DNA from 2 places in the Massilia forsythiae genome. Region 2 is predicted to be linked to the other one. Evidence: riboswitches for the same ligand, from Rfam matches in the RefSeq annotation. Region 2 holds a riboswitch; the other holds the start of a gene.
The links. A riboswitch is a leader RNA that binds a small molecule or an ion and turns the genes downstream of it on or off. The one in region 2 is predicted to bind fluoride.

Region 1 (4,873 bases), on a different replicon from region 2:
CGGGCTTGCCCTTGTTCAGTACCCTGTCCGCGTCGCACGCTCCACGCATGCCGGTACCGATGTTCAACATCCTCAACGGCGGGGTACACGCCAATTGGCAAGCGACCGATTTTCAGGAATTCATGATCGCCCCCGTCGGCGCCCCCACGTTCGCCGAGGGCGTACGCTACGGCGCCGAGATCTACCATCGCCTGCGCACCATCCTCAAGGAGCGTGGTTACAACACGGCGGTCGGGGATGAGGGCGGCTTCGCGCCTATCCTTAAGCGCAACGCCGAGGCCGTCGAATTAATCCTCGAAGCGATCGAAAAGGCAGGCTATCGACCCGGTGACGACATCGTGCTGGCGCTCGATCCGGCGTCGTCCGGCTTTTACGAGGACGGCCTGTACCACCTTCGCAGCGAGGGCCGTAAGGTCGATGCGGCCGGGCTGGTCGACCTGTACGAGGGATGGATCGAACGCTATCCGATCGCCGTGCTGGAAGACGGATTGGCGGAGGACGACTGGGCCGGCTGGCGCATGATGAACAAACGGCTGGGCAAAAAGGTCGAACTGGTTGGCGACGATCTGTTCGTGACCAACGTCAAACGCATCGAACGCGGAATTCAGGAAGACGTCGCCAATGCCGTTTTGATCAAACCGAACCAGATCGGCACCCTCACCGAAACGCGCGCCGCAGTCGAACTGGCCTACCGTGCCGGTTGGGGCGCCATGGTCTCCCATCGCAGCGGCGAAACGGTCGACAGCTTCATTGCCGATATGACGGTCGGATTCGGTACAGGACACCTCAAGACCGGGGCACCTGCGCGCGGCGAGCGCGTGGAAAAATACAACCAGCTGATGCGCATCGAAGAAGCGATGGGTCGAGATGCCTCTTACGCCGGCCGCGATGCGTTCGTGCGCGGGTAGGTTGAAAACAGCTTAGCCCGATGACGCGCCTGGTTACACGCATCGTCGTCGTTCGTCATGGCCACGTCGATGGCATCGATCCGCCGCGATTTCGTGGATGCGCCGAATTCCCGCTCTCCGAACTCGGACGGCGCCAAGCGGAGGCGCTGGGACGGCGCGTGGCGCGTGGCTGGCAGCCGGATGCCATTTACACCAGCAATTTATCCCGTTGCATCGATACGGGCACGGCGATCGAGCGCGCAACCGGCGCGCCTGCAAGCGTTCTCGCCGAGCTCGCCGACATCGACTACGGCCAGTGGCAAGGTTTGACGCACGATCGTGTCGAGTCCTTGTGGCCCGGGCCGGCACGGATGTGGTTTTCGAAACCCGACATGGCCTTGATACCCGGCGGCGAGACGCTCGCACAGGTGTTGGTACGCGTCATGAGTGTCCTCCATTTCGTGCTTTTGAAACACGCCGGCCAGACCGTCGTCCTGGTCGGGCACGACAGCGTCAACCGTGTGCTGTTGTTGCATTGCCTTGGGCTTTCTCTCAGTCATTATTGGCAACTCCGGCAGACGCCTTGCTGCGTGAATGAATGCACGTTCGAGGACGATTCGTTCGTCATCCAACGCATTAACGAAACCGGTCACCTGATTGGCGTTTAAACAAGGAAATGGCGGGAAGACGAGTGGATCGAAGTTTTTACAGCAGGTTAAAAGGTCGAATTCGGCGTCGCCTGCGCTCAGGACGCCGCGCGATGATTTGGCGGAACAAGCAAACCTTGCTATGATTGACTTTAATTGGAGATGGCATTCCTCCCGTAACCGCTCAATCCCGAGCTGATGATGCCTACCTTTCCCGGCCGGGAAGGTAGGCGCATGCCTCGATCCGGACCAGCTGGGCTCACTCACTGGACCGATGAAACCTGATCACACACCCGAACAAGTCGAGCTTTTGCATTACATGGCGAAGTGGCTGCTGCTTTCCGTCATCGCGGCCGCACTCGCCGGCTCCGCGTCCGCATTCTTCCTGTTTGCACTCGAGCGCGTCACCCAAATCCGTGTCGCGTCACCGCAGATCATCTGGCTGCTCCCCCTGGCCGGGTTCGCCGTGGGGTGGATCTATCATCGCCTCGGAAAGGATGTCGAGGCCGGCAACAACCTGATCATCGACGAGATCCACGACCCGAAGAAAACGATCCCGCTGCGGATGGCGCCGCTGGTCCTTGGCGGTACCGTGCTGTCGCACCTGTTCGGCGCATCGGTAGGTCGCGAAGGCACGGCGGTGCAGATGGGCGCCACGCTGGCCGACCAAATCGCCCACATGTTGCGTCTGGACCGCGATACACGCCGGGTACTCGTCATGGCCGGCATGAGCGCCGGCTTCTCATCCGTGTTCGGCACGCCCGTGGCGGGCGCGATCTTCGGCCTGGAAGTACTGGCGATCGGCCGCATGCGCTACGACGCGATCCTGCCCTGCATCGTCGCCGCCATCGTCGCCGACCGCGTGGGACTATGGTGGGGTATCCACCACACACATTATGTGCTCGGCGCGGTACCGGCTGTCGGTACGACCGGCCTGGTTGCGGTCGTCGTCGCCGGCATCGCGTTCGGCATGGCAGGCATGCTCTTCGCGACGCTGACGCACACGTTGAGCGACACGGCCAAGCGCCATGTGCCGTACGGTCCGGCACGCCCCCTGCTGGGCGGCGCAATCGTCGCCCTGGCGGTCTGGCTGAGCGGGACACAGCGCTATATCGGTCTCGGCATTCCGGTCATCGTCCAGGCGTTCCAGCAGCCGCTGGGATTCGAAGACTCGATCGGCAAACTGGCGTTTACCGTCGTCTCACTCGGCAGTGGCTTCAAAGGCGGCGAAGTGACGCCGCTGTTCTATATCGGCGCCACGCTCGGCAACGCCCTGGCGCCGTTGCTGCACCTGCCTTTCCCGCTACTGGCCGCGCTCGGCTTCGTCGCCGTGTTCGCCGGCGCCGCCAACGTGCCGCTGGCGTCTACCGTCATGGCCATCGAACTGTTCGGCGGCGAGATCGCGCCGTACGCAGCGCTCGCCTGCGTCGTCAGCTACCTGTTCTCGGGGCACACCGGCATCTACCGCGCCCAGCGCATCGGCCGGGCCAAGCACCGGCGCGCGCTTCCCGAGGACCTGCGTCTGTCCGAACTCCATGCCTACCGTGCGCGCGAACGCGCGAGGCCGGCAGCGCAGCGTCCTGAACAGTGAGCCACACGATGAACGATTTTGCCGTCCTGCGCCTGTACATCCCGATGTCGGCCCGTGCCCGCGCCACCCGTCTGTGGCACCATCTCAGTCCCCCGCAGCTCGCCCACCAACTGCTGACGCAGGCACGCCGCGCCGGCATCCGCCAGGCGTTGCTGTTCCATGTCGGCAGCGGCTACCTGCCGGGTGAGAAGCCATCCCACGCCCACGTGGAAGGAACGGCAGGGCGCCACCCGCAATGCGTCGAACTGGTCGATACGGAAGAAGCGCTTCGCGCGTTCCTTTTCGAACACCATGCGCAACTGCACGCGGTGCAGGCCGTGCTGTTGCGATGCGAGCTGCCGCTCGCAACCGAGGGCAAGGCGACGCACGCAAGCGCCGGTTAGCGGCGCATCAGTAATGCGGCCGTCCCCATGCCGAGCGTGCACATGACAAGCGAACCGGCAACGTGCAGCAGCACTGCACCGGCTGCCATGGCCAAGCGGCCGGCGCGCAGCAGGATCACCGCCTCGCCGGCGAAACTCGACATGGTCGTCAAGCCGCCAAGGAAGCCGGTGACGACGAACAACCGGATCTCGGGCGCGAGCGACGGCGTTTCGGTTAGCCAAGGTATCGCCACCCCGATGATGTATGCGCCCACCAGATTGACAAGCAGAGTACCGGGTGGAATCTCCGGAAACAGCGAATTCAAAGCCACGCTCGTCCACCAGCGCACGAGCGCTCCCAGCGCAGCGCCGGTGGCGACTGCGAATACGGAAGAAAACTCCATCGATGTCCCATTTGTAATGTACCTTGCCACCTTAACACGGCACTATGGGCAGCCGCACCCGGCTATACTCCATGCCCATGTCTTTCCATTCCCTTGCTCGTTTCGATCCATCCGTTCGTCTTGCACTGCGTGCGCTATGCTCGGCACATGCCGGCCCGGTCGACCTGGACCTGGGGCGAGGCGAATGCATCGCCATCGTCGGTGAATCCGGTTCCGGCAAGAGCGTGTTGCTGCGCATGATCGCGGACCTGATTCCCAACGAGGGCACGGTGCTGCTGGACGGCGCACAGCGCGCAAGCTGGACGGCGCCGGCATGGCGTTCGATGGTAGTCTATCAAGCAGCCGAGCCGGCCTGGTGGGACGCGACCGCGCGCGCGCACCTTCCGGCATCGGAGCAGAAGCGGGCGCAGGCACTGGCCGATGCGCTGAAACTGCGGGCCGCTGCGCTTGATACCGACCTGGAGCTGCTGTCGACCGGCGAACGCCAGCGCCTCGCGCTCATCCGTTCCCTGGCTTGCCGGCCCCGTGTCCTCCTGCTAGACGAGCCCGCTTCGGCGCTCGACGCCGCCTCGACCGCAGCTCTCGAAGCCCTACTGCGTTCGGAACTCGAACGAGGCACGTCGGTGTTGGTCGTGACGCATTCAGAAGAACAGGCCGAGCGCCTCGGGCAGCGGTGCCTGCGTATGGCGAGCGGCCGGCTCGAGGTGGCATGAGCCAGATTGCACTGTCGGCGTCGGACATGGCGCTCGCGGCCAGTCTGGTCGTATTCGATGCGGCGGTTTCGATCGCCTTCGGCCTGCGCCTGCATCGGCCCTTGCTTGTCGCCAGTCTGAGGATGGTGCTGCAGTTGCTGCTCGTCGGCCTCGTGCTGCGCATCGTATTCCGTTCCGACGCGCCGGCGCTGACGCTGGCCATCGCCTGCCTCATGATCGCCGCTGCCGCGCGCGAAGTCGCAACGAGGCCGACGCAGCGCCTGGCCGGC
Region 2 (4,873 bases):
CGAACGTCAGCTGGCCACCCTGCACGCCGACATGGATCGTGTCCTTCGGACCGAAGCGCCCGGACAGGATCGCCTTCGACAGCGGATTCTCGATCTGCTGCTGGATCGCGCGCTTGAGCGGGCGCGCGCCATAGATCGGATCGAAGCCGGCCTCGGCGATCTTCTGCAGCGCCTCCTCGCTCAGGTCCAGCGCCATCTCCATCTTTTCCAGGCGTCCTTCCAGGTTGCGCAGCTGGATCCTGGCGATCGAACCGATGTTCTTCTCGTCGAGCGCATGGAACACCACGATCTCGTCGATGCGGTTGATGAACTCGGGGCGGAAGTGACCGCGCACCTCGGCCATCACCGCCAGCTTGACCACTTCCGGCTCGCTGCCTTCCATCGACTGGATGCGGTTCGAACCCAGGTTGGAGGTCATCACGATCACCGTGTTCTTGAAATCCACGGTGCGTCCCTGGCCGTCGGTCATGCGGCCGTCGTCGAGCGCCTGCAGCAGCACGTTGAACACGTCCGGGTGCGCCTTCTCGATCTCGTCGAGCAGGATCACGCTGTACGGCTTCCTGCGCACGGCCTCGGTCAGGTATCCGCCCTCCTCGTAGCCGACGTAGCCCGGCGGCGCGCCGATCAGGCGGGCCACCGAGTGCTTCTCCATGAATTCGCTCATGTCGATGCGGATCAGCGATTCCTCGGTATCGAACAGGAACGAAGCCAGCGCCTTGCACAGCTCCGTCTTGCCGACGCCGGTCGGGCCCAGGAACATGAACGAGCCGTACGGGCGGTCCGGATCGGCCAGGCCGGCGCGCGAGCGGCGGATCGCATCCGACACCGCCTCGATCGCCTCGTCCTGCCCGACCACGCGCTTGTGCAGCTCTTCCTCGATGTGCAGCAGCTTGTCGCGCTCGCCCTGCATCATGCGCGCCACCGGAATGCCGGTCGCGCGCGCCACCACCTCGGCGATCTCCTCGGCGCCGACCTGGGTGCGCAGCAGTTTCGGCTTGCCGTCGGCATCCAGCGGCTGCTCGCCCGCCGCTTCCGCCTCCTTGAGCTGCTTTTCCAGTTCCGGCAGGCGGCCGTACTGCAGCTCGGACATGCGGCCGTAGTCGCTGTTGCGATGCGCTTCCTGGATCTGCAGGCGCACCTGCTCGATTTCTTCCTTGATGTGGGCCGAGCCCTGCACCGCCGCCTTCTCGGCCTTCAGGGTTTCCTCGTAATCGTTGTACTCGCGCTCCAGGCGGCCGATCTCGTCGCCGAGCAGTTCCAGGCGGCGCTGCGAGGCTTCGTCGGTTTCCTTCCTGACCGCTTCGCGCTCGATCTTCAGCTGGATCAGGCGGCGGTCCAGCTTGTCCATGACTTCCGGCTTGGAATCGATCTCGATCTTGATCTTGGCGGCGGCTTCGTCGATCAGGTCGATCGCCTTGTCCGGCAGGAAGCGGTCGGTGATGTAGCGGTGCGACAGCTCGGCCGCGGCGATGATCGCCGGGTCGGTGATCTCGACCTTGTGGTGCAGCTCGTACTTTTCCTGCAGCCCGCGCAGGATGGCGATGGTCGCTTCCACGCTCGGTTCGTCGACCAGGATCTTCTGGAAGCGGCGCTCCAGCGCGGCATCCTTTTCCACGTACTTGCGGTATTCGTCGAGCGTGGTCGCGCCGACGCAGTGCAGCTCGCCGCGCGCCAGGGCGGGTTTCAGCATGTTGCCGGCGTCCATCGCGCCCTCGGCCTTGCCGGCGCCGACCATGGTGTGGATCTCGTCGATGAAGACGATGGTCATGCCTTCGTCCTGGGCCAGTTCCTTCAGCACCGCCTTCAGGCGCTCCTCGAACTCGCCGCGGAACTTGGCGCCAGCCAGCAGCGCCGCCATGTCGAGCGACAGCACGCGCTTGCCCTTGAGCGAATCCGGCACCTCGCCGTTGACGATGCGCTGCGCCAGTCCCTCGACGATGGCGGTCTTGCCCACGCCCGGCTCGCCGATCAGCACCGGGTTGTTCTTCGAGCGGCGCTGCAGCACCTGGATGGCGCGGCGGATCTCGTCGTCGCGGCCGATCACCGGGTCGAGCTTGCCCAGGCGCGCGCGTTCGGTCAGGTCGAGCGTGTATTTCTTCAGCGCCTCGCGCTGTCCTTCGGCATCCTGCGAGTTCACCGACTCGCCGCCGCGCACGGCGGCAATCGCCGATTCCAGCGCCTTGCGGCTCAAGCCGTGCTCGCGCGCCAGGCGGCCGGCGTCGGATTTGTCGTCGGTCAGCGCCAGCAACACCATTTCGCTGGACAGGAACTGGTCGCCGCGTTTCTGCGATTCGCGGTCGGCCAGGTTCAGCAGGCCGACCAGTTCGCGCCCGACCTGCACGTCGCCGCCGGTGCCGGACACCTTGGCCAGGCGCTCGACGGCGCCGCGCAGCGCGTTCTGCAGGCCGCCGACGTTGACGCCGGCGCGCTGCAGTAGCGAACGCGCGCCGCCGTCGTCCTGGCTCAGCAGCGCGCTCAGCAGGTGGGCCGGTTCGATGTACTGGTTGTCGTTGCCGACCGCCAGGCTCTGGGCATCCGCCAGCGCTTCCTGGAGCTTGGTCGTCAATTTGTCTTGCCGCATGGGGTGGTCCTCAATGGTTGGTGTTCAAGTTGAAACGCAATTAAGGGTGCGGCGCCGGCTTTTCAAGATGCGAAATGGCGACCTTGCTTAAAAACCACTTAACCGTGACGAAGGGCTGCCCTGGCATGCGCCGCCGCGCTGCGCTAGAATGCCTGCGGGAGATGGCATTCCTCCCGTGTTCCGCACGAACCGCCCACAGGGCTGATGATGCCTGCACGATTCCCTCCGGCTTGCCGGCTGCGTGGACGTGCGGGCGCCTGCATCGTGTGGTGACGCCTGCATGTCCGGGGAAAGCGTCTTATCGAACCCGACAAGGACATGCATGACACCTTCGCTTCCGCCTTCCCGCCTGCAGCGCTTGCGCCTGCAACGCTTTCGCCTGCTGCCCTACATGGCCAAGTGGATCGTGCTGGCCGTGCTGGCCGGCGCGCTGGCCGGCTCCGCCTCCGCCCTGTTCCTGTTCGCGCTCGACCGCGCCACGGCGAGCCGCCTGGCCCACCCATGGCTGTTGTGGCTGCTGCCATTGGGCGGCTTCGCCGTGTCCTGGGTTTACCTGCGATGCGGGCGCCAGGTCGAGCCCGGCAACAACCTGCTGATCGACGAGATCCACGACCCGAAACAGGTGATCCCGCTGCGCATGGCGCCGCTGGTGATGGGCGGCACGGTCGCCTCGCACCTACTCGGTGCCTCGGTCGGGCGCGAGGGCACGGCGGTGCAGATGGGCGGTGCGCTGGCCGATCAGCTGACCTTGCTGCTGCGCCTCGGCCACCAGGAGCGCCGCATCCTGCTGATGGCGGGCATCAGCGCCGGCTTCGCCTCGGTATTCGGCACGCCGCTGGCCGGCGCCGTGTTCGGCCTGGAAGTGCTGGCCATCGGCCGCCTGCGCTACGACGCCCTGCCCGCCTGCCTGGCCGCCGCCGTCGCCGCCGACCGCGTGTGCCAGCTGTGGGGGGCGCATCATACCCACTATGCGATCCCCGCCGCTGCGATTCCGGCCGTGACGGCGTGGACGCTGGCGGCGCTCGTCGTCGCCGGCGCCGCCTTCGGCCTGGCCGGCAAGCTGTTCGCCGACTGGACCCATGCGCTGGGCGGCTGGTTCAAGCGACGCGTGGCCTACGCGCCGCTGCGCGCGCTGCTGGGCGGCATCGCCATCGCCGCCGCGGCCATGCTGCCGGGCACCGGACACTACCTGGGGCTGGGCATCCCGACCATCCAGGCCGCGTTCGTGCAACCCATGCCGCCCTGGGACTTCGCCGGCAAGATGGCTTTTACCATCGCATCGCTGGCCAGCGGCTTCAAGGGTGGCGAGGTGACGCCGCTGTTCTACATCGGCGCCACGCTCGGCAATGCCTTATCGCCGCTGCTGCAGCTGCCGTTTCCGCTGCTGGCCGGGGTCGGCTTCGTGGCCGTGTTCGCCGGCGCCGCGAATACGCCGATCGCCTCGACGCTGATGGCGCTCGAGCTGTTCGGCGCCGAGGTCGGGGTGTACGCCGCCATCGGCTGCGTGGTCAGCTACCTGTTTTCGGGACATACCGGGATCTATCGCTCGCAACGGATCGGCAACGGCAAGCACGGCCATGGAGAGCGGGCGCCGCACGCGTTGCGGCTGGGGGAATTGGCCGAATGGCGGCGCCGGGCCGGAAAGGAGAGCGCCTCCGAAGAGTGAGGCGATGCGTACGCCGCCAGCCCAAGCAGAGCCGGCAACGACGGCCACCGGCCCGGGCAGGTCTTGCCGCGATCGCAACCGCGGCCGTGTGTCAGGCGCGCTCGTCGCCGGGCACGGCGCTCATCGCCAGGTCGCGCACGTTCTTTTGCACGGCGACGATGGCGAACAGGGCGAGCACGAAGGACATCGCATAAAAACCCTTTTCGCTCAGGCTCAGGGTGGCGTTCAACAGGCCCACCACCAGCAGCAGGACCGCGGCCAGCAGCGACATCCAGCACAGGCCGAAGTAGATGCCGGTGACGCGTATGCCCTCGGCGCGGTCGCGCACCGTCTTCTGCAGCGACACCGCGGCGAAACAACCGTACAGCAGGATCGTCAGGTAATACCCCTTTTCGTTCAGCTGCATCTGGGCATTCCACAGCCCGATCAGGTAGGCGGCCAGCCCGATGGCGAGGGCGGCCCAGGAAGCGCCGACGAAGGCCGGGCTGGGGCGATAGGCGACGGTGCCGGACAGGCTCATGGGACGCTCCGCGGTCATGGATGAGGCTGGAACTTTGCCAGATCGTCATGGCAACCGCAAGTTGCAATGAATTTCCGCGGAACAATGTTGCGATGGATTATTGCGG

Region 1: another riboswitch for fluoride. It lies ahead of HH212_RS26850 (voltage-gated chloride channel family protein); the one in region 2 lies ahead of HH212_RS16795 (chloride channel protein).

The regions. Positions count from the first base shown of each region.
Region 1 covers NZ_CP051686.1:107,858-112,730, reverse strand. The annotation lists gene eno (phosphopyruvate hydratase) at 1-908, shown strand, start outside; gene HH212_RS26855 (histidine phosphatase family protein) at 929-1,555, shown strand; fluoride riboswitch at 1,684-1,749, shown strand; gene HH212_RS26850 (voltage-gated chloride channel family protein) at 1,809-3,125, shown strand; gene HH212_RS26845 (DUF190 domain-containing protein) at 3,134-3,508, shown strand; gene crcB (fluoride efflux transporter CrcB) at 3,505-3,891, opposite strand; gene HH212_RS26835 (ABC transporter ATP-binding protein) at 3,963-4,604, shown strand; gene HH212_RS26830 (ABC transporter permease) at 4,601-4,873, shown strand, end outside.
Region 2 covers NZ_CP051685.1:3,903,136-3,908,008, reverse strand. The annotation lists gene clpB (ATP-dependent chaperone ClpB) at 1-2,581, opposite strand, end outside; fluoride riboswitch at 2,730-2,802, shown strand; gene HH212_RS16795 (chloride channel protein) at 2,904-4,247, shown strand; gene yiaA (inner membrane protein YiaA) at 4,339-4,767, opposite strand.